3 regions of the Neobacillus sp. Soil_C_43 genome follow, and region 2 is predicted to be linked to each of the others. Evidence: riboswitches for the same ligand, from Rfam matches in the RefSeq annotation. Region 2 holds a riboswitch; each other region holds the start of a gene.
What was found. Region 2 has a riboswitch for cyclic di-GMP ahead of AC3A54_RS20675 (zinc ribbon domain-containing protein). Riboswitches for the same ligand answer to the same signal wherever they lie in the genome.

Region 1: another riboswitch for cyclic di-GMP. It lies ahead of AC3A54_RS09120 (DUF192 domain-containing protein); the one in region 2 lies ahead of AC3A54_RS20675 (zinc ribbon domain-containing protein).
Region 3: another riboswitch for cyclic di-GMP. It lies ahead of AC3A54_RS15860 (anti-repressor SinI family protein); the one in region 2 lies ahead of AC3A54_RS20675 (zinc ribbon domain-containing protein).

What each region holds. Positions count from the first base shown of each region.
Region 1 covers NZ_JBDGJV010000005.1:65,945-78,291, forward strand. The annotation lists gene cpaB (Flp pilus assembly protein CpaB) at 1-74, opposite strand, end outside; gene AC3A54_RS09100 (pilus assembly protein TadG-related protein) at 85-1,002, opposite strand; gene AC3A54_RS09105 (TadE/TadG family type IV pilus assembly protein) at 1,012-1,395, opposite strand; gene AC3A54_RS09110 (A24 family peptidase) at 1,392-1,901, opposite strand; gene AC3A54_RS09115 (Flp family type IVb pilin) at 2,005-2,211, opposite strand; gene AC3A54_RS09120 (DUF192 domain-containing protein) at 2,228-2,569, opposite strand; cyclic di-GMP riboswitch class I at 2,697-2,783, opposite strand; gene AC3A54_RS09125 (spore germination protein) at 3,045-3,266, shown strand; gene AC3A54_RS09130 (spore germination protein GerPB) at 3,284-3,526, shown strand; gene gerPC (spore germination protein GerPC) at 3,590-4,204, shown strand; gene AC3A54_RS09140 (spore gernimation protein GerPD) at 4,201-4,383, shown strand; gene AC3A54_RS09145 (spore germination protein GerPE) at 4,386-4,784, shown strand; gene AC3A54_RS09150 (spore germination protein) at 4,839-5,057, shown strand; gene addA (helicase-exonuclease AddAB subunit AddA) at 5,100-8,882, opposite strand; gene addB (helicase-exonuclease AddAB subunit AddB) at 8,875-12,347, opposite strand, start outside.
Region 2 covers NZ_JBDGJV010000018.1:67,245-79,591, forward strand. The annotation lists gene AC3A54_RS20660 (hypothetical protein) at 1-132, shown strand, start outside; gene AC3A54_RS20665 (PadR family transcriptional regulator) at 345-869, shown strand; gene AC3A54_RS20670 (DHA2 family efflux MFS transporter permease subunit) at 874-2,604, shown strand; cyclic di-GMP riboswitch class I at 2,757-2,842, shown strand; gene AC3A54_RS20675 (zinc ribbon domain-containing protein) at 2,909-3,601, shown strand; gene AC3A54_RS20680 (HD-GYP domain-containing protein) at 3,619-4,551, shown strand; gene AC3A54_RS20685 (YrdB family protein) at 4,591-4,929, shown strand; gene AC3A54_RS20690 (SIS domain-containing protein) at 5,113-6,102, shown strand; gene AC3A54_RS20695 (ABC transporter substrate-binding protein) at 6,172-7,464, shown strand; gene AC3A54_RS20700 (carbohydrate ABC transporter permease) at 7,538-8,419, shown strand; gene AC3A54_RS20705 (carbohydrate ABC transporter permease) at 8,439-9,305, shown strand; gene AC3A54_RS20710 (PfkB family carbohydrate kinase) at 9,319-10,143, shown strand; gene AC3A54_RS20715 (GntR family transcriptional regulator) at 10,382-11,110, opposite strand; gene AC3A54_RS20720 (threonine/serine exporter family protein) at 11,330-12,091, shown strand; gene AC3A54_RS20725 (threonine/serine exporter family protein) at 12,109-12,347, shown strand, end outside.
Region 3 covers NZ_JBDGJV010000011.1:167,038-171,952, forward strand. The annotation lists gene AC3A54_RS15840 (YtxH domain-containing protein) at 1-323, opposite strand, end outside; gene AC3A54_RS15845 (DUF1128 domain-containing protein) at 552-776, shown strand; gene map (type I methionyl aminopeptidase) at 811-1,560, opposite strand; gene AC3A54_RS15855 (helix-turn-helix domain-containing protein) at 1,821-2,153, shown strand; gene AC3A54_RS15860 (anti-repressor SinI family protein) at 2,229-2,360, opposite strand; cyclic di-GMP riboswitch class I at 2,391-2,480, opposite strand; gene AC3A54_RS15865 (pseudouridine-5'-phosphate glycosidase) at 2,743-3,657, opposite strand; gene AC3A54_RS15870 (carbohydrate kinase family protein) at 3,654-4,622, opposite strand; gene AC3A54_RS15875 (hypothetical protein) at 4,885-4,915, shown strand, end outside.

The DNA of each region.
Region 1 (12,347 bases), on a different contig from region 2:
GTATATTGAAAAAACAAAAATGTTGTAATCATTCCCATCACAAGTGATAGCAGTAATACCATTTTCGCCTTCATTTCGCTTCACCTACTCCGTTAATCGTATACTGTATGCTCCCCGGTCCAGAGCACCCACATCAAACGTCCCTGCTCCAGCCCTTTTTATAAAAACTCCTTTTATAGAGGTATCTGTCGAACTCATAGGATCCGTAATATAAAAATAGGCAAAACCAGTGATTTTTATCTGTTTTAATTGATTTGTATCAAAGCCATAAGGTTTATAAACCGGTATAAGCAGAATTCTAGAACAACTACGTAAACTGTAATCACCTGGCGGCTGTGTGCAGCCATTTACCCGTTCATTTATTGCAGATCTTGTACTTCCTGCAATATTCCCTGTTTGCGTGTCAACAACATCGCCTAGTTTTAGAAGTTCCGAATATCCGTATCTTAAATTTTGCTCATAGGTTTTTGCCCCAGGTCCACTAAGTGCCAAGACACCAAAATTTCCTGATGAAACTCCTGATGAGTCTACTTTCAATTGGTACGTTTTGTTATATTCTAGGACAACACTTTCGTCAATCCCTAATGGAGCGGCCCCTACTGCTTTTCCTATCGCTCCTAAGCCTGCTGTAGCTTTGGCTGTGACGTCTGTTTTTTCGAAACCAAATAATTTCATAAATGTCAGGTTAACTGACTTTGTTAACCGTATGGTAACTTTACTCCCCATGTTAATATCTAAATTTGTTAACGTACTAGCAGCTTTATGAGAGTCTAAGATGTATTGAACCGTATTGCTAACCTTTTGTTCTGTATTTGGCAGCTCCTGCGCCCCTGAGAGAACGGCTGCATTTGCAACCTTTTGTAACTTCGCTTTTTCCATATAAATTAGGCTTCCATCTATCGCCAGGCCTGCCATGCATAGAATTGTCATTAGTGAGATTGCACCTAGAATGAGAACATTCCCTTTTTCATCCCTCAGAAATTCATTAAAAAAGTTACGCATTTTTATCCCTCACTCTACGCGAATCGTTGAACTTGTTTCGATGGCAAAATCGGAGGGGAAGAACTTGGAAATCATAGGAGTTAAAAAAGTCATTGGATATTTTAGCTTGACCGTTACATAGTCACCTGAATGCCTGACTGTATCCGCTGGAGTGATTGTCACCTGTAATTTTGTCGTATCCCCTAAATGAATATATTGGTGGGCGAAAGTTGAAATGTCAGCATCCTTCTTCCCAAGACCTCCTTGCCTAACCGTTTCCTGCGCAGCCATCTGCAAATGCGCATAGGAATAGATCACTCTACCAAAATCAAGGATTCCCACTAAAATTAATAGAAAAATAGGAACGATAAGCGCTGTTTCCACCAACGATTGGCCCCGCTCATCCTTTTTCATAGAGAGAATACTCCTGGAAAATAAGCTTGATAGATGGCACCTGCAGCGATGGCTACTCCGTAAGGAAGAGTTGTTTTCATGGAATTACTATCTTCTATTAGCGAAAGCCTCATGCCATGTCGTACGCCATGAATCATGTACAGGAATCTCTTTAACAATCCTTTACGATAAAGGAGAAAAATGATGGCCATGATTCCACCCGCTAGAGCCATATATAAAGATGCCATTAAAACAAAACTAATCCCCTTTAACCCACCAATGACAGCAAGTAGTTTGACATCTCCTGCCCCCATTCCTCCAAGTAGATAGGGAATAAATAATATTCCTAAACCAACAGCTGTGCCAAGAAATGCTTCCGTTAATCCGTGCCATCCTCCGTTAATGGTGTGAAAAAACAATGCTATGATTAAAAAAGGAAATAAGACCGCATTATAAATCTTCCGTTCCTTGATGTCTGTAATAACACATATAGATAAAAGAATGATTAATAAATAATTACTCCACACCTTGAGTCTCTCCTCTCCTAAAGGATTTCATCTTTTTGAAAGAAAATAGCCTCACGTTTTGAGAGAACGCAAGGCTATGTAGAACATCAAGCTTAGAAATATATTAATTAGTGCCGCCAGTTGTATCAGCGGCGTCTGCTCCTGCGCCTGCAATAGCATCTTTAGCATTATTAAATAAAGTTTCAATTTGACCACGCATTGCGATCAAAACTGCCACTACTCCAACCGCAATAAGTCCTAACACCAAACCATACTCAGTCATACCTTGTCCTTGTTCTTCTGTAAATAAAGCTTTCATTTTTTTCATCATTTGTAAAAACCCCTTTTCAATTTATAGTTAAATAGTTTCCAATTTTTGTTTCCGTTTTTTGAATCATGCCTGCTGGCAATTCTAATACTGACTTTGCTCTTTTGTGATACTTTCCTACTGTTGCAGGCTTTACCGTTTCGTCCAGGCCTACAATTTCAAAATCTTCACTTAAGTAAAGGACATCGATGGAATAATTCATGAAGAATGTGTGAATGGATTGGCAGGGTTGGATTAACAAGCCGTGTCCTGCTGGTAAACTTTTCGAAAACATCAGACCTTTTAATCTTTTAAAAAAGGTATCAGCTGTTGATAGATTGTTTGCCAGTTCCGCTCCGTTTGACAGATTCACGACTTTCACTTTTTTCACCTCCGAATAAAAGAAATAACCCCGCCTTTACCGAAAGGGGGGTTAGTAAAATAGACTGCTAAATAGACATAGGAAACCTATGAGTAAATAGTAGTGCTAATATGAAACACCCTGTTCTTTCGGTAACTGGCTGGCGTAGTGCAAAAGCACCTTAGCCCCTGTAGCTTTGCGTCACTGATTTTCATCAGCTTTGCCTTTATCGAGAATCAGTGTTTGTTTGTCCGACTGATCTCTTACTCACATAATAGAACTTTTTCCCCTTAGAGAATATCCTACTAAAATACTATTTTACATCGAAGTTTATAGGTGTTTTTACCTATTTTTCACTTATACCCTTATAAAATCGACATAAAATGCGTATATAATCCTCAATTTACCTCAGTTGCCAATTTTTTTAGGCGAATCATTCACCATACAATCGCCCAGACATATAATTTATAGATATCAATAAAAAAGGATGTTGATCATGCCAGCCATCGTTGGAGTTGCACAGGTTATTACCCTTGGAAGCAGTTCAGTTTTCCATATTGGCGATGTGTATAAAATTATGCCATTATCTACGGCCAAAACTTTCTCTGGAGCTGGCTCCTTTAATACAGGAGAGAGTTTACGTCTCAACAACAACATGAGTTCTACAAATACATCAGACCAAGATGGAATCGATCAACCAATTACCCTCAACGCTTAAAAAATGGGTGGTCTAAAATGAATTACTATATTCAGCAGTCAATTCAAATTAATTTTATACGAATTGGAAGTATTTCCAATTCTTCTGTTATGCAAATTGGAAGTGCTGGAATGATAAAACCTTCAGCATACCTATATAATACAGGGGGATTTACAGCCCCAGCTCCATCCCCCAAGCCAATTCAAGCTCTAGGAAGCTTAGTAGGTACACCCGCCGTTCCGTTACAGGCAGCTGTTAGAAAGCAAGACAATGCAAACTAAGACAAATAATACTTCCAGCTATCTTTTTGGGCTGTTCGAGACTATCTATAGTGAGGTGATTTCATGTATCAGGATTATTCTCAATACCTTCAATGGCTGCAAATGTATATTCAAGCACAGGAAAAGAGAATCGTTACCTTGGAGGCTACTGTTCAAAAAATGCAAGAAGAAATGAAGCAAATAAAGGAGAAGCAACCAATTCGAGTCGATAAAATTGAATATAAATTTGATCAATTGAAGGTAGAAACTCTTGAAGGAACATTAAACATCGGCCTTAATCCTTCTGACTTATCTGAAATTGAAGACTTTGCCGTTCAAAATCAGCAGATGAACGTCACGCCTCCACCGAAGGACCAAATGCAGCGATCCATGAAAATCGAAGAAGCGATTTACAGATATCTTGAGACAGATTTACCTTCAATAGTAGAATCCACCCAAAGAGAATTAAATGTTCCACCGAATGGATCTTATTTATCCTTTATCAAGCAAGATATAACGAAGCAACTTCCTAACCGGATTGAACATCATTTAAAAGCTAATCTACAAAATCAGCGGTCATCAGAAAATACAAATGGTGATGACTTAATCATCGAAGCAATCAAGCAGGAGATTAAAAATGGAGTAAATGTGTTTTTTACAAACCTGCCAGAACACGTGAAAGGGATGAAACCGGAATGAACTTTGAAGTCTATAACCGTGAGCTAATCGTCCAAAATATAAAAATTATTGGGGTAGCCAGCTCGTCATTAGTCTTGGTAGGCGATACGGAATCGATTCAATTAGCATCAACTTTTGATACACCTGCTGAATCCTTAATTATCGGTCCCTTTGTCCCACTGCAATCGGACGTGACTTGATTATGCTTGCCAGAACATCATGTGTCGATGCAATTAATATAGACATCGTCTCGTTTGCTTCTATCCTCCAACTAGGAGATTCCTGTATTATTAATGGATTTTCTAAAGCACTCGCTGTACAAAGGGAAACAGAGCAGTTTTATGGAAATGAAGGGGATCTTTTTTCCTATCCTGTCTATAGTGAGCCAATACCCTTCGAACCAGTAAACGAGGACCTTTTATTTTCTCAACATCACTTAAACCCAGTTATTAAGGTTCATAACATTGACATCATCGCTATTTCATCCTCCTCGCTCTTACATGTAGGTAACAGCAAAGATGTTTCAATGGAGGTACGGGTAAAGCATATCAGACAGCTTCTGCCTATTCCTAGAGAGGAAGATCAAGAACAAGGACAATGATCCACGCATAGGTTAAATATTATATGGAATCAGTCAATGAAAAGGATGTTTTAGATGCCAGCGATTATCGGTCCAGTACAAATTGTTAACGTGGGCGGGGGAATTGTGCAATTTGGGGATGCCTTATATATTTCACCGAAAAGCGGGTCCAAAACAAATGCCGGTTCAGGAGCATTTAATACTGGGGGATTCATTATAACTAATAATGGATTAAGCGGTACGAATGTTCTTGATACAAACCTTATCGACCAGCCTATAGCGGGTAATAATTAAAAAATGAGGATGACTCAATGTCAGCCTCATTTTTTAATTAACTTATTTATTAACCTTTAAGATATGGGCTCCATCAAAGAAAAATAAATATCTTTCTACAACATTTCTTTTCCAAATCTGTTCAATCGCCCTTGTATATAAATTAATTTGCAGCTTGTAACGCTCTTCAAGGATGGGACTTGCCTGTGAAAAACCACCTTTATACCTGTCTGTAATTCCATCTGATTTATAATCAATTAGTACCAAGCCATTTTCATCTTCAAGGATGCAATCAATAATTCCTTGTACAAAAACAGCTTCCTCTGAATCTTTCCAATTTGGATAAACTTCATTTGCAGGCAGTGAGAGTGTGAACGGGATTTCCCTATGAATAGCTTTCGCATGAAAATACCTTTGTCCCAGTTCTGAATGAAAAAACTGAACAATTAATTTGCTATCAATGACCTCCGCTTGCTCTGGGGTAAGCAACTCATTATTTACCATCCATTCAAGTTGTTCCTTTATAGATTCCTCACTAATAGGTCTTGATAGGTCCACATGCTGCATCACCATATGCATGGCTGTCCCCCGCTCAGCAGGGCTTAATTGTTTTTCCTGCATAAACTTAGGTCGCTTTGAGATCGTCTTCTTAAAATGCCGAACAAGTTCTGTACCGCTATGTTCATCCGCTATTTCCCTGCTGCGCTTGATTTCAGAAACCGATTGCTTTGAGCGATGGATTGCTGCGCTTGGATAAGAATATTCCCAAGTTAATCGGTCTTGTATTTCCTCAGCAAAAAGGGATTCTACTGGTACTGGCTCTGCCTTTTGTACCATATCCATAAAGTGGTCTTGTTCCATTTCAAGTGTTAGTTCCTGTTTTTTAATTTCTTCCGCATTTATTAATGAAATGTTCCATGAAGAAGGATGATTGGTAATTTCTGATGGAACTAGTATATTGACTTCACCTCTGGTTCGCAATTCACTGCAGTCTTGATGACGAATAAGTGCAGGACCAATCCAATCGATGTAGCTGTTTGCTGATGCCCTTTCATAATCCTTTAACAACCATTCTGTATTAGAGGAGACATCATTCCACTGATCGATTTTTTTTATGGCATCCTTTAAGGTAGCCGTTGCATATAGCTTCTCTTTTGCCCTTGTCATTGCCACGTATAATACACGCATTTCCTCGGCGAGCATTTCCATTTTCTTCTTTCGCTTAAAAGCAATTTGCGGCAGTGATGGATACGATATCCGTTTCTTTATATTGACATACTTTGCAGCAAATCCATATTCTTTATCTAGCATATATGGTTTACGAATATCGGACAAATTAAATTGTCTTGCCATTCCTGCCATAAACACAACCGGAAATTCAAGCCCTTTACTGCTATGGATGGTCATAATTCTCACAACATCCTCTTGCTCACCTAAAGCTCTGGCAGCACCTAAGTCATTCCCTCTTTCAATCATTCGTTCAATAAAACGTAAAAACCGGAATAACCCACGGAAGGAGGTTTGTTCATATTGCCGTGCTCTGTCATAAAGAGCTCGTAAATTCGCTTGGCGCTGTTTTCCACCCGGCAAACCGCCGACAAAATCATAGAACTGAGTATCACGGTATAACTGCCAAATTAACTCCGACAGTGAACCTCGTCTGGCCATTGAACGCCATTCTGTTAGAGCATCATAAAAGCGTCGGACTTTTTCATAAAAAGTTTCAGTTGTCTCGTCAGGCTTGCTATGACAAAAAGTGGTAACGGCATCCCAAAAAGACCCCTTTTTCTGGTGAATGCGAATTTTAGCAAGTTCCTCTTCATTTAGACCGACGATAGGTGAACGCAGCACGGATGCAATCGGGATATCCTGGGAAGGATTATCAATCACTCGGAGCAAGGACATCATAATCGCAACTTCAGTTGCCTCAAAATAGCCTGTGGATAAATTGGCATAGATTGGAATGCCTTGCTGCTTAAATTCCTCCATGATTTGCGGTGCCCATGTCATGGATCTTAGCAGGATGACAATGTCTCGGTACTTTAACGTACGGTTCGTCTTCGTTTTCGTATTATAAACAGGTGAACCCTGTTGGACTAATTCTTTAATTTTAGCAGCCATTACTCTGGCTTCAAGTTGAGATTGTTCAAGTTCTGTCGCATCAAATCCGGCCTGGGCCATTTCAGCCACTGCTTCTGTTTCCTCAGATGTTTCTTGTAATTCAGCATTTTGATCGATAAGAATCAGCTCTACAGGAAATGGTTCATCGTCTGGATACGGTGCCCCATTCCGCAGTTCTGCTGCTTCATCGTATTCAATTTCACCAACTCTTACACCCATGATTTGTTTGAATAAATAATTGGTCGCCTCGAGTACTTCTTTCCTGCTTCTAAAATTTCGTGCCAAATCGATTCGCAATCCTGTTGATTCACCAGTAACAGTAAAACGATTATACTTACCTAAAAACAGGTTTGGCTCTGCCAACCGGAACCGGTAGATGGACTGTTTCACATCCCCGACCATGAACAGGTTGCCAAATTGCTCCTCATCCTTCGTCACTAGCTTCAGTATTGTTTCTTGCACCAAATTTGTATCCTGATATTCATCACAGTAGACTTCTTTAAAATGTCTCCTATATGCAAGTGCTGCCTCTGAAGGTTGAAATTCACCTACACCAGGACTTTCTCCTGTTAAAATTTGCAGACAAAAATGCTCGAGATCGGCATAGTCCACTAGTCCTTTTTCTCTCTTTGCTTTTTCAAACCGCTCAGCAAAGTCTTTTACAAGATAGACAAGTGTTTCAATTAACGGTTTCATTTCTTCCATATCTCGCAAGAAACCATCTGGCTTACGCGAAAAGAGTTCTTCACCAATATCTTGAATTTTCTTTTTTGCTTTTTCCCGCAGTTTTTGGGCTTTCTCTGCTAATTCCTTATCGAAGTGATCACCCTTCACTGGCTTTGCACGTGAAAAGGACCAGGTTTGCATGGCTTGATACAATGTCTCCCAAGAATCTTCTTTCGCTTTTATTAGTGTATCAATTACATGCAGATCATCTAAAAAATTCTCCGCCCTAGGTGCTGGTCCATTCGGTAGCTTGGTAATCTCCAAGCCTCGCTTTATCATTTCCTTTGCAGCTTCCAGTTGCAATTCAATATCAAAAAGAAGCGCCTGGACAAATGGAAGGTCTTCAATATTTGTTGTCGGAACAACGTTATACATATCAATAATAGATTGTAAATATTGCTCTGGAATCGGATTTGAACGGGCAAAATCATAAATCGATCGCACAATATCCTGTAGCGCATCGTCGCTTCGATCACTCGTAAACGAATCAACTAGATTAAAAAAGGCTTCGTTTTCTGGTTTACCGTATTCTACTTCAAAAAGCTCGTCCATTACTTCATCTCTAATTAGCTGTGCTTCGGTTTCATCTGCGATTCGAAACCCGGGGTCCACATCAATCAAGTAATAATACTTCCGGATAACCTCCATACAAAAAGAGTGAAGAGTGGAAATGGAGGCTTTATTTAGTAAGCTGAGCTGCTTTCGTAAGTGCCGAGAACCAGGATCCGCATCAATCGCTTTTTCTAATGCTTCTCCAATTCGATGCCTCATCTCCGCAGCGGAAGCATTCGTAAATGTCACCACTAATAATTCATCCACATTGATGGGGTCATCGGTTGAAAGAATCTTTTGAATGATTCTTTCAACAAGGACTGCCGTTTTTCCTGATCCGGCCGCAGCTGCTACGAGAATATCTTTATTCTTAGCCATAATCGCTTTCCACTGATCTTCTGTCCAAGTAGCATCTGCAGGTTTCGGCGGGATAAAAGAATTACTCATTTCCACTCAACTCCTCTCGGATTAAATCAAGTACCTTTTCATTTGATAATGGTGTAATCACACGGTAAGGACTATTCTCAATTCCTTCATCTAATTGACAAACTGATTTATAAGGACAGAAGGTACAAGCCTTTTTGTCCTTCTGTTTATATGGAGAAATCTCTACATGTCCATCGACGATAGCGTTCCCCGTTTTCTGATACAGCGTCCTTACATAATTTCTTAAATCATTAAAATGCTCCATACTAGCCACTTTTGAACGCTTGGTTAAGTTCCCATCCTTCTTAATTCCAGCAGAAATAATATGCGAATCACCTGACTCAAGCGTTTGATCCATGAGTTTGATTACACTTTGATCACTTAATAATAATCCATTCATCTTAAATTTCTTCATAATTTCTGCTTCGATTTCATCCATCGTCAACAATTTTGTTGAGTTAATAAGCGGATTATGAACGTGAAAATAAAGGACACCTGCAGGACTTGCCTCCATCTCGACTAATTCCTTTGAGTAGGTCATAACAATATCCAAATAGGTGATCATTTGCAGTGAGAGACCATAATATACATCACTTAAATGAACGTCTTTTTCACTCGATTTATAATCAATTACCCTTAAGAACACATTATCGTCTTCACTCTTTGCTTGATCTACCCTATCAATTCGCCCAGCTAACTCCATTCTCTTTCCATTTTTTAATGGAAAACTTAATGGCGGCAGTTCCGCATTTGCTCCAAATCCCAATTCTAATCCAATTGGGGAGAATCCACTTACTTTTGCATGCTCACTTAACACAAGTGAAGCACGGGTAATAATTTGCTCTAATTTACGCTTGATATAATGATGCCTCTCGGAACTCAACAAAATCTCATTTTGTAATTTTGGAGCTATAGCATTGACTGCTTCTTTGGATAATTCCTCACATTGCACTTTCGTTAACTGTGCCCATGAGATGTTTTGTGTATTAACTGTATCAGAAATATACTTTATAGCTGCATGAAATAACTCTCCGATATCAGGCGCTTCTAAGCGGAAAATTTGTCTTTCTCGAAGCCTCAAACCATGCTGAACAAAATGAGTAAAAGCACAGCTATTAAACAATTCCATTCTCGATACACTCGCCTGAATGGTATCACCGTATAATTCGTCTGCCACCTGTGTAGAAAGCTGAACCGTCTGGTTCGTATAAAAAAGGCTCGAAAACACTTTTTTTGCCTTTTCCTTTCCCGGACTTTCTAAATAATAGTTATACACATCCCACCATAGATTTGAAATCGGGTAATTTCGTTTGTTCAGCTGAAGTTGGGAGGTCAAATAAGATAATGTTGTGGTAAAGTTTGTAATAAAGCTTAACTGTCCCTCTTCCGGCAATTCAGCTGGGTCTGAAACATAATAATGTTCTCTCGCCTCAGGGAACATATCTTTTATCCTCTTGATATAAGAGGAGGCAATTAGAGCTTTCCCCTCATCATTTGCTAATGGATAGGTTACGTAAAGCACCTCAGCGGGTGCAGTAAAAGCTTTATAGGCTAGAAAATTCTCATCTAGCAAACGTGTTCGACTGCTTGGTGCGACGTTGATACCTGCTGAAAGAAGCATTTCCCGGTCTTCATCTGATAGTATTCCTTCGTCTGATATTTTCGCTGGTAATACTCCCTCATTGACGCCAACCACGAAACAGACCTTGATATCCATTAATCTTGATTTCTCTAAGTCTCCAATTAAAACTTGATCTAGTGCAGGTGGTATTAGGGAAAAATGTAAAGACTCAAATCCAGATTCTAAGATAGCTGCAAAGGACTTTAGTGAGACTGGTTCATCTCCTAAAATCTCTACATATTGATCTAATAAATCAATGACCGCGTTCCACACCTGTTCGTGCTCTCGCATTTTCACAAGATTACCCTTTTCTTCCGCTTCCACTTTCCACTTTTCAAGCTTCTCAGGAATATCTAATTCTTCTAAAAATAAATAGATGGCTTCGCAAAGTTTACGTCCGGTATCTGCCTTCTTCAATCGCCTTGAAAGGCGGAGAATCGGTGCTGTTACCATTAGCTTTAACTCATTTAATTCCTGCTCCATTTTACGTTCGGCATCGGTTTGGCCATTTCCATCCAACTCTAGCCCTCTAATTCTCCGGTAACTCCAGCGATCCTTTTTCGTCCACTTACTTCCTTTAATGCCGTAAGCCAAGACGTAATTTTCAAGCCTATCCATCTTCTCCCGCATTTTTATCGGATTTTCCTGTAACGGATAGATTAATTCCGTTTTAATGACTCTGAAAATAGATTCATAGCGCCAGTATGTGTTAGTAACTTCCAGCGTCGAGCGGATTAGCTCAATAAGAGGATGATTTAACATTGTCCGTTTTTGGTCAATAAAATAAGGAATCTGATAATCTTCGAATACTGGCTCAACAATTTCATGATAGTCTTGTCCGTTACGGATTAGTAATGCGATGTCTCGGTAGCGGTACCCTTTTTCTCTAACTAAGCGGCGAGTTTCTCTTGCAATTCCTTCAATTTCAGCTCGGCGGTTGACAGCTTGGCAAATATTTATTTCCGTCTTCCCATAAAAAGGAATGGCCGGGCGGGCATCAAAATTTCCCTCTAAATGACGTAAGGACAGATGACTCCATTTTTTTTGCTCTTGGAGGGTAACAGGCTCCTCCACTTCTATCCCTTCTGCCCTTGCCAAATCATAAATGGAGTAACTGGTTTCACTTGATAAGCGAAACAAATCAAGCTCATCTGGTCCAGATTCTACTGAAAGGTGCTCCGTTGTCAACGCGATGGAAACCCTTTGGCAATGTTTCATCAACTCGGTTAACACACGATATTCCTGCGGTGAAAAGTTATAAAATCCATCAATATAGATTTCTGCCTCTCTCAAATAGGAAGAGCTGGATATCTTCTCTGACAGAAGACGAAAATAATCCTCAGAATCAAGATATTTTCCGAATATTTCCTCTTCGAATTTTTGATAAATAATTTCTAAATCCATTAATTTATCATTCAGGGCCATTGAACCAGAGGTTTCTCCTGCTCCAACCTGTTTTGGGGCTTGCATTAGTTCCTCGGGACTAATGCAATACCTCTTAAATTCGATAATCATTTGCTCTACTTGCTGAACGAATCCAGTCTTATCTGCAGCCCTTTGAAAAAGCTTCAATTGGTCCTTCTGCTCATCAATTATTTTGCGGATTAACATATTAATTCCGACATTACTTAAATGTACACGGCTTATACCGCCTGTTTCCTGAAGGATTCTCCACGCTAACCGGGAAAAGCTAAATACTTGTGCCCGAATCATCCCCCTTAGCTTTAGGTCAGTAGCCAAGCGGTATTCAGATAAGAATGTCATCTGATCAGGAACAATATATATAATGGGAGTGCCTTCTGGTTGATTGATTAGTCGAGTACGTATTTCATCAAGAAACATGGCAGTTTTGCCGCTTCCTGATC
Region 2 (12,347 bases):
TCAGAGCAAGAGGGACAAATCACACTTAGAAGTAATGCTGGTTTTGATAATGGTCAGAATGGGGAGGAAATTTTCAGTTTTACCTCGTTGAGAGAGTTGCAGGAGTGGTTTGAAAACAATATTGGAGAGTGAGCTCGGGCTGAAATCGATGGTAAATTACCATCGATTTTTTATTTTTAGTCATGCATGAAGGATGGATGGATCGGATAGGGACGGTTAAGGGGCAGCAGCTTCAACTTAAGTTCCTATTTTTAATAAAATTGATAAAAATATCCAATTTTTATATTGACATTATTTATATTAACAATGATAATATAAACATAAATAATATGAGGTGATACAAAATGAACATCCAAGATGTGATCCTAGGCTTTTTATATGACGAGCCAATGAGCGGCTATGATATCAAACAAATGATGGAGAACTCCGTTTCCTACTTTTTCGATGCTTCCTTCGGGGCAATCTATCCTGCGCTAAGAAAAATGGAAAAAGAAGGCCTAGTGGAAAAACAAATTATCCAGCAGGACGGTAAACCAAACAAAAACTTATTTGTAATTACAGAAAGTGGAAAGAAACAATTTCAAACGTACCTAAACAGCCCAATCAACCCCACTGTGACAAGATCAGATATCCTGATCCGCATCTTTTTCGGGCGATTTACCACAAAAGAAAAGGTTATGGAATGGCTGTTAGAAGAAAGAGGAAAGAATCAAGCGATGTACGATAATTTAACTAGAATTGCTAATTTGTACCCAAACATGGAATCAAATAAAAGATTTACCTTAGAGTTTGGAATCCGCCAGGCAGAAATGATTTTGGGAATGGTCGACGAAGAACTAAAAAAGTTAAATGATACCAAAGGGGACTAACATAATGAAGGATACGGGTGGCATGAAGGTCGTATTGCTTATGTGTTTAGGAATGTTTGTTTGTATGCTAGATTCAACGATTATGAATATTACACTTCCTGCTATTCAGGATAGTTTGCATACCTCATTGGAAACAAGCTCATGGATGTTGAATGTCTACACTATGACCATTGCTGTTTTAGCCATACCGATGGCAAGGTTTGCTGAAATGTTTGGCAGAAATAAATTTTTTATCGTTGGATTATTTGTTTTTGGGTTAGGTTCCGCACTGTGTGGTTTAGCGACTAATGGTGACTACTTAATCGCAGCACGGCTTATTCAAAGCTTTGGGGCTGCGATCTTAATTCCTTGCAGCATGGTGATAGGTATTGCTGCGATGCCTTTGGAAAAAAGAACGCTGCCCTTAACCTTACTAGGTGCCACACAGGGGTTAGCTACGGCACTCGGTCCGACTGTTGGAGGAATTATTACTGAAAAGCTTAGCTGGCATTGGGTTTTTTATGTGAATGTTCCTATTTGTCTCCTGGCCATTGGTGGTACGTTCTTCATCCTAACAATTAAAAATGAGGGCCGTGTCAAATCAAAGATCGACTGGTTTGGATTACTCTTCTCTGTTTCATCCATTTTCCCTTTGAACCTTGTGTTGATTAAGGGAAATACATGGGGATGGGACAGCACGCAAGCACTTGGTTGCTATGTAATAACGCTCATTTCTATCGTCCTTTTCATCATTGCAGAGAAAAAGTCTAAAGCTCCAATGGTTAACTTAAATCTTTTTAAAGACCGATTGTTTACCGGCTCAGTTGTAACAGTGACAACAGGCTTTATCTTCCTTATCGGTGTAATGGTCCTACTACCTCAATTTTTAACTAACTTCCAGCATAAGACAGAACTTCAAGCCGCATTACTTGTTACTCCTGTATCTGCCGCCATCTTTGTATTTTCCCAAATTGCAGGTTTACTAACGAAGAAAATCGGATTCACGATTCCGGTCATGTTCGGTTTTGCCATGATGGGCGTCGCTTACTACTTGTTACACAACTTAAATATTCATAGTACATCAGGCCAAATTATTTTATTGTGCAGTTTGCTTGGTTTTGGCTTTAGTTTTGTTATTTCCTCAGCTACGATTGCAAGTACATCCTCTTTTGAAGGCGAAATGCTGACAGCTTCGCAAAGTGTATTTTCGATGTTAAGACAGGTTGGAGTAGTTTTAGCTGTAGCGATTTTTGTTGCAGGTCTAACCACTACTATTCATGATAAGAAACAGGATGTTGTTCATTTTGCTGCCAAAAAACTAGATAAACTTGATGTACCACAATCTGCAAAAGAGAAAATTTTTAGCGAAACAAAAAAATCAATTACTGCTGAAAAGCATAATCACAAAGCAAAACAAACTATAATCTCCAAAGCTGAACGTCAACAGTTGATCAATTCATATGTAGAAAAGGCGCTTTCCTCCATACCAGAAGAACAGAGAGAAGAAGCTAAAGAAATGGTTTATAAGCAAGTGGAAAAGCAGGTAGACGAGGAAATTAATCGTAAAGGAAAATTAGTTAAGACCTATAGGGTGCAGGTGGGTGAATATGCTCTTAAAACCATATCCTCAAGCTTTGCTGACCTATATCGAACCAGTATTCCGTTTGTTCTTTTATGCTGTTTAACAGGATTTATTTTTAAAGAAAAAAGGAGAAAAAAATCATTCTCCAGCGTTACACTCCATACGAATGAATAGTGTAGATAGTCCTATATATGCCTGCGTTGTAGATATAACGAAGGTTTTGTTTTTAATTGTCGAAATAGAGGAAATAGTATTTTTTTTCAGTAAAAAATGGTGTTTTTTGTGGTAATATATACCTCCAGCAATTATAATGGCTGTGAATACATTTTCCTAAAAGGCAACCTATTTGAAAAGATAAGGACGCAAAGCTATAGGGGCTAAAGTAATCGCACTATGCCAGCCAGCTGCAATATGATCTTCCGTCCGATTCTTTAACTCCATGATAGCCAGTAGGGAACTAAAAAATGGAGGGAAAAACATGTTGAAAAAAGTATTCGCTATTTCACTTTCTGTCCTATTAATGTCAACATTTGGGACAAGTGTATTTGCGGCAGAACCAACCAGTGCTGAGTATGACAAGGCCATTGCTTCCATCGAAAAAACTAACCAAGAGATTGAAGATAAAATTGCAAAAGCAGTTACTGATGCAGATTCGCTAGAGGCACAGTACATAAGAGATATTCAAAAGATAGAGGAAGGCGACACAGTCGTAAAATTAAAAGATCAGAGAAACAAACTGCAACAGGATTTAGAAAAAACCAATGATGCAAACAAGGTAGAAAAATTAAGTAAAGAGCTCGCAGATATTGATAGCAAATTAGAAAAAGAAACAGCTAGAATCAAAGAGAAAATAGAATCTATAAACGAAGATATAAAAAGTTTGCAGCTTTTTAGCCCGGAAAATGAAAAAGACCAAAAAATACTAAAAGATAAGCTTGATAGACTTAATAAACAGCTTGATAAAAAATTAGAAAAATATATTAATAGAACTGAAAAATTTACTAACGACCTCGATAAACTAATTACTGATTTATATAATTCAACATTGAAAATGTCTACTGATGCAATCAATAAAGCAGCTGAAAAGGGCATCCAAGCAGAAGCTACCTGGGTACTTGTGGAGTTAGGTGGAAGGTGGGTTTGGATTGATCCGATTCGTGTAGGCTGTTAAATTCCGGAGGATGTGTTATGGAAGGACTTTACCTAGGTACTAATGGTAAATATATTGAGAAAGCCAACTTAGATTCAGCCCGGTTTAGTCTGTTAGCTAAAGGAGATGGTGCAGAAATCATCTTCCAGACCATTAACAAGGGGAAAACTTTTTATCTCTATCCTAGTGATAATCCTAATACACTAGAGTTCTTCTATGTAATTGAAGGTGAATGTTTATATGAGACAAAAGATAGTAATATTCATATTAAATCAGGTGAGTACTTCTACATACAAAGGCTAAAGGAGCCTGCATACTTTTTAACAAAGACTGATATTAAATTACTTTGGTTTACCACCCAACCAGCTTTTCATTATGTTAGTAAAAGTATTGAAGAGTTGACTAAAGTAGTGAAACAAGTAGAGGAAAAAGACCAATACACTTATAGTCATAGTATTCGGGTACAAGAATATTCCTTAAGGATTGCAAAGGAACTACAGCTTTCTAAAGATGTTGTGGAGAATCTTTATTCTGCATGTGTGTTCCATGACATAGGAAAAATCCACGTCCCAGAAGAAATTCTAAATAAGCCAGGCAAACTGACACCTGAAGAATTTGATATCCTAAAGAAGCATCCAGCAGATGGCTGTGAAATGTTGAAGTCCACGTATTACTCTCATGTTGGAGAAATTATTTTACAGCATCATGAACGCTTAGATGGTTCGGGATATCCCAATGGACTAAAAGGTAACCAAATCTTACTGGAAGCACAAATCATCGGAATTACTGATACATTTGATGCTATGACATCAGATCGCATTTACAGGAAAGGGATGGACCCTTCACTTGCAATATCTGAAATAAAGAAATTATCAGGCCGTCATTACGATGCATCCCTTGTTGATGCATTTGAAAAAGTATTAATTATGGATGGGAAACTCCAAGTAAAAGACCTAAAACAAGTCCCTTAGTAACATGGGACTTTTTTTTATTTTGAAGGGAGTGGGAGGATGGAAGCTTTAAAAGCAGTAAATCTAGGCATCAGATTCATATTAGAAATAGCAGTACTTGTGATCATTGGATATTGGGGATTCCATGTAACTCATAGTACCTCATTAAAGATGGTATTAGGAATTGGAACTCCTTTTGTTGCAGCTGTTTTATGGGGCCTGTTCGGTGCACCTAAAGCCCCATACACATTAGCTGGCTTGCCATTTTTTATGTTAGAGATAGTCATATTCGGACTTCCAGTAATTATTCTATTCTATTTAGATAAACATACATTAGGCTTTATTTATGGAATCGTAGCAGCTATTAATATGGTATTAATGAAAATCTGGGATCAATAGGTTTCTAGCTACACCTGTCATTAAAGGCAGGTGTATTTTTATGTCATAAATTGTCGTTTCATTTTTCTGATAATTCAATTGACTAACTATAGGAAATGTAGTAATTTATATATAACAATATATAACGTTATATAAAGTTGTATGTTGTATATAAGTTAAACACACTATCAGGGAGGCAATATAATGACGACAGAATTAGTAGTTGACGTTAAAAATCAAGTGCAACAGGCTTTAGCAGAGGTGGAAAAAAGAAATATCTCGAACGTATTCTTTGTAGCTTGTGGTGGGTCCTCTGCTCTTATGTATCCAAGCAAATATGTAATTGATCGTGAGGCAAAAAACCTTGATGCCCATCTGTTTAGTTCAAATGAGTTTATCTATCGGAATCATGCTAAACTGGGAAGCAATTCTTTGGTTATTCTGTGCTCACATTCTGGCACAACGCCAGAGACAGTAGAAGCAGCAAAATTTGCAAGATCCAAAGGTGCATTGGCTGTTTCTTTAACAAATGTGGAAGACTCGCCATTAGCACAAGCATCAGATACAGTTTTAAAATACCAATGGGGTGATGGGGCTAATGCTTTCACAACCAACTATTCGGTATTATATCAACTAGTATTTGGTGTGTTAAAAGTGGTTGAAAATAACGAAAAAGCTAGTATAGTAGAAGAAAGTCTTGAGAATTTACAAAATGTTTACGAAAAAGCTGCTGCACTTTATCAAAAGAAGGCAGAAGATTTTGGCAAACAATATAAAGATGAAAAAATTATTTATACAATGGCGAGTGGCGCAAACTATGGTGTTGCCTACTCTTATGCGATTTGTATCCTAATGGAAATGCAATGGGTGCATTCACATTCAATTCACGCGGGTGAATATTTCCATGGACCGTTTGAAATTATTGATGAAGAAACACCATTCATAATCCTGCTTGGTTTAGATGAGACTAGACATTTAGAAGAAAGAGCACTTGCTTTCTCTGAGCGTTACGGTAAGAAATTAGTTGTCCTTGATGCGAAAGACTTTGATTTTACAGGTGTAGCTAAAGAAGTACAAGGTTACATTGCTCCATTGGTTCTAAACTATGTTTTAAGAAAATATGCAGACCAGTTGGCAGAGGCGCGTAATCATCCGTTATCAAAAAGAAGATATATGTGGACAGTTGAATACTAAAACAACCTTAAATAGCGAATATCACTGCATTAATCATAGAAACTGATTCCTTTCTGGAGGGGAACCATAATGAAGAAGTTATTAATAGTGAGTATTATTTCTATCCTTTTTCTATCCTTTTTTTCCGGTTGTTCAAAGAGTTCAAGTTCATCTAATGGAAAAGAGGTAGTAGAGCTAAAATTCTTCCATCGCTGGCCTAACCAACCTAAGAAGCAATATTTTGAAAAGGCAGTAAAAGAGTTCGAGAAAACTCATCCAAATATAAAAATTAAAACTGAAGCCGTTTTGAATGATTCTTATAAAGAAAAAATTCGTGTTGTTCTAGGTTCTAGCACCCCTCCAGATGTCTTTTTCTCATGGAGCGGAGAATTCGCATATAACTTCGTACGCCAAGGACAAACACTAGATTTATCTAAGTATGTGGAAGAGGATAAAGCATGGTCTGACCAAATTATCGCCTCTCAATATAATGCCTTTACCTTAGATAATAAAATTTATGGGATTCCCTGGTCTACAGATGGTAAAGCGTTCTTTTACAATAAGAAAATATTCAAGGATTTAAATATTGAAGTTCCTACAACATGGTCCGAGCTAATTAATGTCTCTAAAAAGATTAAAGCCGCAGGCCTTACTCCAATTACTTTTGGAAGTAAAGCTCCATGGACCATTTCCCATTATATTGGAACATTAAATCAGTTGATGGTACCGCAGGATGTTATTAATAAAGATTATGATTCTAATAATCCTGAAGGTGATTTCTCACATCCAGGCTATGTAAAGGCACTGGAGAAATTTATGGAACTTGAGCCATACTTTAATAAAGGAGTTAACTCTGTAGACCATGAATATTCACGTGAGCTATTTAATAGTGGAAAAGCAGCAATCGGCTTCTTCCAATTAGCAGAAATAGGACTTATTGAACCGTCATTAAAAGAAAATTTGGGTGTCTTTAATGTACCTGGGGTCGAAGGTGGAGAAGGAAATGCAAATTCTATCACTGCTGCTCCAGAAGGGATCATGATATCTTCTAAAACAAAACATCCAAAAGAAGCTATGGAATTTGTTAAATTCTTAACTTCAAAGGAAAAAGGGATAGAACAATTAAAAGAAGTAAGTGAATACAGTGCGGTTAAAGGTACAACAACAGAAGCGAATGCATCTAAGCTTCAACAGGATGCCATTAATCTGATTGTTAATGCCGAGCAAACTTACTTATGGTTTGATACAGCTGTAGATATTAAAATTGTGGATGCGTATTTAAACGGGGCACAGCAAATGTTGGATGGTAAGAAAAGTCCAGAAGAAGTAATGAAAGATGTAAGAGAAGCAGCAAAAGAAGTGAAGGCGTCCGCGAAAAAATAGGAAAACGGAAAGGTGGTTGCAACTTGGCCACCTTTTTTCCAAAGTTACGCCTTTTAAAAAAAGGGGAGTTATTATGCAAAATACAAACAAGTGGTTACCATACCTATATATTGCACCTTGCTTAATCTTTTTGGCCCTTTTTGTTTATTATCCGATTGTTGAAAACTTATTTTATAGTTTCTATGAATTTTCTGCCTTTTCAGCCGAAAAGACATTTGTTGGCTTCGAAAATTTCTTTAATCTTTTCAAAGATGAAGTTTTTTATATAGCACTAAAAAATAACCTTTGGTATGCAGTGATCTCTATTATCTTTCAAGTGTTTGGAGGGCTAATTTTAGCAGCAATACTAGAAGATACGATAACAAGATTCATCAGTGGCCTATTCAGAACGGTATTTTTCCTTCCAGTTGTCATTTCAATGACTGTCATCGCTTTGCTTTTTACCTTTGTTTATAATCCAGATATCGGGATATTAAATGGTTTATTAAAAATGTTAGGTCTTGAGGATTTAACCAGAGCCTGGCTAGGAGAATCTGAAACTGCCATTTTCGCTGTTATTGCTGTTTCGCAGTGGCAAAGTATTGGATATATTATGATGCTTTTTATTGTAGCAATTCAAAATATCCCTCAAGAATTGTACGAGGCTGCAGAAATCGATGGAGCAGGTAAAATCCGTAAATTCTTTTCAATTACGGTACCACAAGTAAAGGAAATGTTCTTTGTTACCACACTAATTACCTTAACTGGTGCCTTCACTGTATTTAATGAGCCGTATATTCTGACTGGTGGTGGACCTGGTAATGCTAGTGAAGTTTTAGGTACATTGCTTTATCACTCCGCTTTTGGGAAAGACCAAATGGGGTACGCCTCTGCAGTGGCAACGGTGATTTTATTAATTACCTTAATTGTTTCCTTAGTACAATTGAAATTATTTAAAACAGGAAAGGATGTTTAGAGTGGAGACTAGTAAAGTAATGGGCTACCAACCTTCGATTTCATATAAATCGAAATTTAGGAAACAAAAAAGCGTAATTAGAAGTCTACCAATCTTTACAATCCTTATTTTGTATTTTGTGATTATAGCCTATCCTCTTTTTTGGATGGTAATCAACTCCTTTAAGTCCACTCCAGAAATATTCTCAAGCAGCTGGGCATTGCCAAAGGAATGGTTGTTCTCCAATTATACTGAGGCATGGGACACTGGTATTTCTGGTTATTTTCTTAATAGTTTAATTGTAACTGCTACTACCTGCTTTATCACAGTATTAGTTAGTGCACTTGGTGCATTCAGTTTAGCTAGATTTGAATTTAAAGGAAAGAATCTGTTACTGGTTTTTTGTATGGGCGGAATGATGCTCTCTCCACAAGTTAGTTTAGTCCCGCTATATAAGCTCATTCAATTATTAGGTATTCATGATACGTATTTTGCCATGATTTTTCCTTATGTTGCCTATCGAATTCCAATCACGATCCTACTAATAAGGGCTGCTTTTCTTGAAGTACCAAAGGAATTGGAAGAATCCGCTTTTCTAGATGGCTGCAGTACGTGGACTATATTTTTAAAAATTCTCGTTCCTTTAAATAAACCAATCTTACTAACAGCGGTAGTATTAACTGCATATTATACTTGGAATGAGTTTATGTTCGCGTTAATCTTTGTTGATTCAGATGCATTAAAAACAATACCGGCTGGTTTAATGCAGTTTAGAGATGCCCTTCAAACAAATTGGGGAGTTCTTATGGCAGGTTTAATGATTTCAGCCCTACCGATTATACTCTTATTTATTTTCATGCAAAAGTATTTTATTAGGGGTTTATCATCCGGAAGTGTTAAAGGATAAAAAGGAGTGAGAAATGATGAAAATTATTGGAATAGGTGATAGTGTTGTTGATGTTTATCAGGATCGAAATGAAATGTTTCCTGGAGGAAACGCCTTAAATGTAGCAGTATTAGCCAAACAAAGTGGGGCGGAGTCTGCGGCATTTATAGGCATCGTTGGAAATGATATGGAAGGAGAGCATATCCTTGATTCATTAAATAAGAATGGGGTGGATAGCAGCCTGGTTAGAAAAGCGATAGGTGAAAGTGGAAAAGCCTACGTGGATCTGAACGTGGACGGAGACAGAATCTTTATTAAATCGAATAAAGGTGGGGTTCAATCTAAGCTTAAGCTTAATTTGACAATGGATGACTATGAATATATTAAGGCGTTTGATGTCTTACATACAAGTATCTATAGTCATTTAGATGATGAATTGTCCATTCTTAAACAGTACCTGCCGGTTTCTTATGACTTTTCCAACCATTTTACAAATGAATTATTAGAAACAGCTTGTCCACATATTCAGTTTGCGTTTATTTCGGGAAGTGACCTAACTGAGTTTGAACTAGAGGAGTTATTTCTTAGAATACATGAATTGGGAACTCCGTTTATTATTATTACTAGAGGTTCAAAGGGTGTTGTTATGTCACATGATAATAAACGATACAGCCAGGGAATCGAAGAAGCAAATGTGATTGATACCTTAGGTGCTGGAGATTCGTTTATTGCTGGATTCTTAACCAATCATTTTAATGGATGTTCCATTGAAGAGTCGTTAAAAGCAGCTGCGCAGATTGCTGCTAGGACTTGTGAAGTAAATGGAGCATTCGGATTTGGAAAGCAATTAACTTGGTAATACAAAAAGGAATGAAAGGTTGTAGATGAACCTTTCATTCCTTTTTATTTAGGCTATATTAAACTTGACTATTGATTTCCGCTCCAGGCACAAGCGGTTCGTGGGCGTTTCGGCGAGCCTCCTCGGCGCTTGCGCCTGCGGGGTCTCCCCTGACCCGTCCTCCCACAGGAGTCTTCGTGACTTCCGCTCCAATCAACAGGGTATAAAAATCAACACTGTTCTTTAACACAGCCTTTATTTAAGTTGTTATGGTCAGTGCAATTAACTGCGTTCTCGTTTTAAAGTTTGAGATATGAATAGGAACTCCCTTTTCATCATAAACCGTTTTATCGATATTAAATAAGGTTTCACCGACTTCACAATCCAAATATTCAGCTTCCATAGAAGAAGCAGTGATTACTGTAATGATTTTTTTGCTTGAACCAGATTGAATATTGATATGGTAAACGTTTTTTAATACATCATAGGTTGACTCGTGCTCTGCGAAGTGTGAAAACAAATTGGGAAAACGCTCGAGCGAATAATGAGCTATATCCAATGTAAAAGGTTGCTGATCGATTGACATTATTCGCACCAGCCTTAAAACTGGGGAATCAACAGCAATTTTAAGTGCTTCTGCAATTTCTGGAGTAGCTTTAATTTCTTCACAAGCAAGAACTCTCTTTGATGGATTTTTTCCCAGTTGTTTACTAAAATCAGTAAAACCATCAATGGAAACCATTTCTCGAGCAATCTTGGTTCTAGTAACAAATGTTCCTTTGCCTTGCTTTCTTTCTAAAAAACCCTCATCAGATAAATCCTGAATGGCTCTTCTCACCGTAATTCGGCTAACACCATATGATTCACATAGCTCTGTTTCATTTGGTAAACGATCTCCGGACTTATAAATACCTTGGTCAATCGACTCTTTAAGAATTTGTTTTAACTGGTCATATAGTGGTGTGGAACTAGAATTATTTAGTTTCATTTATAAAAACCCCTTCGATCCATCGAGTCATTATATAATATTATATAACAAATTAGCTTTAAGTGTATAGAAAAAAGGATAACTAGTATCAATTTTATAAAAAATGGGTATTTTGGTTAAATCAACCTAAAAATTCAATAGTACTTAATTCATCTTTGAATAATATATTATTTTGATTTAAACTAAGTAACAAATGTAAAGATAATGTGGTGAGTATTAATGGAGAACCAAGTGGAAGGAACCTATGATATTATGGAGGTCTGCTTACTTGCTGGGAAAATCATGCTCCAAAGCGGTGGAGAGACGTATCGAGTGGAAGATACTATGATGCGTATAGCTGCAGCCTTTGGAATTCAAACGACACATAGCTATGTGACCCCAACTGGAATCATATTTTCAGCTGAAGGTACAGAACCAACTAAAACGAAGCTCATTCGAATTTCAGAGCGGTCCACTGATTTAAAAAAGGTGGCCATGGTAAATAGCATTTCTAGAAGTATCAGCAGTGGTGAAATGAATATAAATGAAGCATTAAAGCAATTAAAAGAAATTGACTCCTTAGATGTGACTTTTCCCTTTAAGTATCAGGTGGCAGCTGCTTCATTAGCTAGCGGTTGCTTTATGATTATGTTTAATGGCGGGTGGAATGATTTTCTTCCATCAATGCTCTCAGGAGGCTTGGGCTATCTAAGTTTTGTATACTTTCATCGTTTTGTTCCAATTAAGTTTTTCTCGGAATTTTTAGCCTCGTTTGTCATTGGCTTACTATCTGTATTATTTGTCAAACTGGGTTTAGGAGATCAATTAGATAAAATTATTATTGGCTCTGTTATGACGTTGGTGCCGGGGCTATTAGTAACCAATGCAATTAGAGATTTAATGGCAGGGCATTTAGTATCTGGTTTATCCAAAGGGGCAGAAGCATTTCTAACAGCATTTGCCATTGGAGCAGGCATTGCCGTTGTGTTATCGTTTTTATAAAGGTGGCTTGAATGAACTTGGAAATTCTAGGGCAATTAATAACAAGTTTTTTAGCAACAGGAGCCTTTGGCATCCTTTTTAATGCACCAAAAGAGACTTTGGTTAAATGTGGGTTGATTGGAATGGGTGGCTGGTTAATTTACTATCTTCTCGAGAGATATTCTAATGATGCCATTTTTGCTACATTAGCTGCCACGATTTTTATTGCGGTTCTGAGTCAGGAATTAGCTAAGTTTTACAAAACTCCAGTCATTAT
Region 3 (4,915 bases), on a different contig from region 2:
TCCTCGCTCTTAGAGAACGTCTCTTTCGTTTCTTTAATGATGTCCGTCACGTGAGGTGTTAGTTCACGTAACTCGTCCACTTTGTCCGTAATATAGGCAATATCCTCACTCACTTGTTCAAAGGTTTCCTTAAGCTTGGATGCCGTTCCCTTCACCTTATCAGCAATTTCACCTGGGTTTCTCGCAATATAGGATACCTTTCTAGAAGTTTTTAGGACATTTTCCGTCATCGCCTGACGGGTTTGTTTATCTAATAAACTTATGGCACCACCGGCGATTGCACCGATCAGCATGCCCCTCCAAAATTGATTCTTCTTTGTCATCTTAAACTCTCCTTAATCCTAGTTATTATCATTCATCTTTTTCAAAAAATAATGCCAAAGATTCCCTACGTTTATTTTGCGTTATCTCTGTTTCCTATGCAAGTCCGCGTACTCTTTTATACCCATTCTTTTACGAGATTAATCGTGTGAATTTAAGAGAAGATTATATTGACAGATCATTTTTAACATGAAAAGATGAGATATATGAATTCGGAAAGGGTGACCGAAATGAATCTATCAGAAAAATCGATTGAAAACGTGGAATATATGATTGAACAAATAAAAGAAAAGCTTAGGGTATTAAACCTAGGGGCTATTAAACCTTCTCACTTTGATGAAGAAATGTACGAAGAATTAAAAGAGATTTATGAAATGGTACAAAAAAAGAACTCCTTCAGTCCGAATGAAATGCAGGCTTTAGTAGAAGAATTAGGAAGTCTGCGAAAAAAATAATAAATAGAGGTTGACTCCTTGGAGTCAACCTCATTTATTTTTGCTCTGTTAAGATGACAGGGCCATTCTTAGAAACGGCAAGTGTGTGCTCATATTGTGCTGAATATTTCCCGTCTACAGTTCTGGCGGTCCAGCCATTTGTATCCATCTTCGTTTGATAGTGACCGATATTTACCATCGGCTCAATCGTAAAGACCATTCCCTCTTTAATTCTTGCCCCTTTTCCTGGCAGCCCATAATGAGGAACATCCGGTTTCTCATGAATCACAGCACCAATGCCGTGTCCAATAAAGTCTCTTACAACCGATAAACCTTCACTTTCCACATAGGTTTGGATCGCATGACCAATATCACCGATTCGATTGCCTACAACCGCTTGCTCAATACCTTTATATAATGCTTCCTTTGTCACTTTTAATAAATGCTCTGTTTCTTTCGAAATATTTCCTACCGCATAAGACCACGCAGAATCAGCTAAGGCACCATTATAATTGACTACCATATCAATCGTAACAATATCTCCTTCTTTTAAGGGCTCTTTTCTTGGAAAGCCATGACATATTTCATCATTGATACTTGCGCATGTTGCATATTCATAGCCTTTATATCCCTTTTGCTCGGGTGTGGCCTTGTGTTCGCTTAAGAATTTATTGACAAACTGGTCAATTTCCCAAGTAGTTACACCTGGCTTAATTAATTTAGCAATTTCTTTATGACAGGCCGCAAGGATTTCTCCAGCCTTTTTCATCGCTTCAATTTCACGTTGTGATTTCAGGACAATCATTCTTTTCCCTGCCTTTTTGAATATTTTTATGTATAGTATGCTTTACGGTTCGCATTAAACTATATTCTCTTTTGGAAACACTATTAATAGTAACTCGAATCCGCCAATTTTTCAAAAGAACTTGTTATTATTGGGCTTTTTTGGATAATCATTTTATTATATTCACTATTTTGTCATATTCCTTTGTTCTTAATATGGTACTTTTTCATTCTTTTTGGTAGAATTAACATATAAATATGTTTAATAGGTGTGTGAATGGAATGATTGGTGACCGCGTAAAAAAATTTCGCTTAGAAAAGAGGATGTCTCTTTCCGAACTTGCAGAGCAAGCTGGCGTCGCTAAGTCTTATTTAAGCTCTCTTGAAAGAAACCTGCAAAAAAATCCATCTATACAATTTCTTGAGAAAATTGCAGCCGTATTAAATTTACCCGTTGAACATTTTATCCATGAGCAAATTAATAAGGATGAGTTAGACAGTGAATGGATGAATTTAGTTAAAGAAGCAATGGGATCTGGTGTTTCAAAAGAGCAATTTCGTGACTTCCTGGAATTTAATAAGTGGAGAATAAATCAAAATAGTAGTAACGAATAATTTTTTTCTATAAAGAAGAAAAGCATTCTACAAAAGAAACCTCTTCTGTAGAATGCTTTTTTAATATGTACCAAGTTAGTTCTTTTGACCATCTTGGAGAAGGAATTCACGAACATCTGTAATAGATAAGCCAAGTTCCTTTGCTTCTAATATGAGCGCCATCCATTCCTGATCAATTACATCCACGTCTCTCTCTGCAATTATCATTTTTTCTCCCCCTAAAATACACATAGTATTCCAGGTAACCCGGCCATCATAGCATGAAATGCCTGCCTTAGATCCTCGGCTTTGCGTCCCTACTTTTCAACAGGTTTGCCCTTTTCTGTTTCGACTGCAACTTAAGTATTACATTTTTTCATTTTTCTACTATTTGTTTAGGTAAAATGACTTAATACTAAATGATATGTTCATTATATCTAGTCCTTTTATAATAGGTTGTTGTTTTTTGTCTTTTTTTTATAATTTTCGAACTATTTTTATACACAAATTATCCTATTTTTCTACAAAAAATTCCTTTTACTACCATTTTTAGGAGAGGAAATTAAAAAAGGAAGGAAATTAGGTCAAATCCTCCCTTTAAAATGTATGCTTATTTATCGCCTTTTACTGCTGCTATAAGAGCACCTATTTTGGCATTATGTTTCACTAGTGCAATATTTGCTTCTAGGCTTGACCCTTCTGTTAGCTCTTTTACTCTGCTTAAGAGAAAAGGTGTGACCTCTTTACCATGTATGTCCCTACTTTTGGCCTCGTTTAAAGCAAGTTCTATAACCTTATTGATTACAGTTTCATCCATAGCATAGGGTTCTGGTATCGGATTGGCAATGACGATCCCACCTTGTAACCCTAAATCCCATTTAGCCTTCATTAATGCTGACGCTTCTTCTGGGGAATCCACTCGGAAATTCACTTTATATGGACTTGTTCTCGTATAAAAAGCTGGCAGAATCTCTGTTTGATAACCAATGACGGGCACTCCGTTGGTTTCTAAATACTCCAACGTTAACCCTAAATCAAGAATTGATTTTGCTCCAGCACAAACGACTGCTACATTTGTTTTTGCTAATTCCTGTAAGTCAGCTGAAATATCCATTGTTACTTCTGCCCCGCGGTGAACACCGCCAATACCACCTGTCACAAACACGTTAATACCACCCATTTGTGCACAAATCATGGTCGCTGCTACCGTTGTGGCCCCATGTTTTTGTGCTGCGATTAAGTAGGGGAGGTCCCGCCGGCTTGCTTTCATGATTTCCTTACTAGTGCCTAAAAATTCTAAATCCTCTTCAGATAAACCAATCTTGATTTTCCCATTAATGATGGCAATGGTAGCTGGTACAGCCCCATTCTGCCGGATAATTTCTTCTACTTCTCTTGCAGTCTCTACATTCTGAGGGTACGGCATCCCATGTGAAATAATCGTCGATTCAAGTGCAACAATGGGCTTACCTTTTCTTTTGGCTTTAAGTACTTCCTCAGAAAAGGACAGGTATTCTTGGTTCATCGCTTGGTGACCCCTTTACTGAAGTATTTCTGATACGTTTCAAGTAAGGTTTGCTGGTTTAATTTGGGATTTACCGTTTCATTTGAATTTATGGTAATCAATGAACAGGAAAGACCAATTTTACATGAATCTTCGGTATTCAGCCCCTTAAGATAGCCAAATAAAATTCCGGCAATGAGTGAGTCGCCAGCCCCCGTTACATCTACAATCGGAACAGTCGGAGGTAGTAAAGCCCCCGCTTCGCCAGCCTTTGTATAATAAATTAATCCCTTCTCACCTCGAGTAATAACTACTTTCTCCACACCTTTTTTCAAAATGACTTCAGCTGCTTGGTAGAAGTCACCTTCTGATTTGATTTCTAGGTTGGATAACGCCTCTGCCTCTTTATGGTTGGCCACTAGCCAGGTTACACCCTCAAGGGATGCTGGAAGCTTTTCTGTTTTCGGAGCGGAAACTGTAGCAATACAAATAGGCTTCATGAAGTTTTTACAGTCAGTAATTACTTGTTGAATGATGGTTTTTGGAAAGTTTGTGTCTAATAAAATCATTTTTGATTGTTCAATATACGTCCATATATCTTCAAAAATGGATTCTTTCACTTCATCATATATAGCCATGTCAGCTAGTGCGATTTCCATTTCACCTAATGGATCAAGTACGGCAGTATAAGTGCCGGTAGATTTTCCTTGTATGATTTGTGTAGGACTTACTTCCACAAAGTCTTTAGTGTTTTCTAGTAGCCATTCTCCTTCAGGATCTGAGCCAACATAAGCAAACAGAGATGTTTTGAGACCTATCCGGCCTGAGTTTTCTGCTATATTTCTTGCGACTCCGCCCCGTGACAATGAGCTTATGGCTGGGTTTGATGTTCCATACTCCAACTGTTTAAGCGCCTGAATTTTACGGTCTACATTCGCTCCACCAATACAGAGAATATCAAAAATGATTGCTTCCTGTTTGTTCATTGTTAGCATCCACTCCTTAAGGTCCTTTGTTAAGCAAGTCAAAATTTCATAATATTCCCTACTCATATAACTATTACGATACGAATCTTGAAAATCCTGTTAAAAAATAGAAAAACATTTTGCTATTTGAAGGGACGGCTGAACAACAAGGATTTATGTTAATGAAATTTGTCTAAAATGTGACAGATAACATATAATATAAACAACATATAAATATACTAAATATTATTAATATTCAAAATAAAAGGTGGTGTTTGATGCTATGACTGTGATTCATGTTTTAAATTATTCAA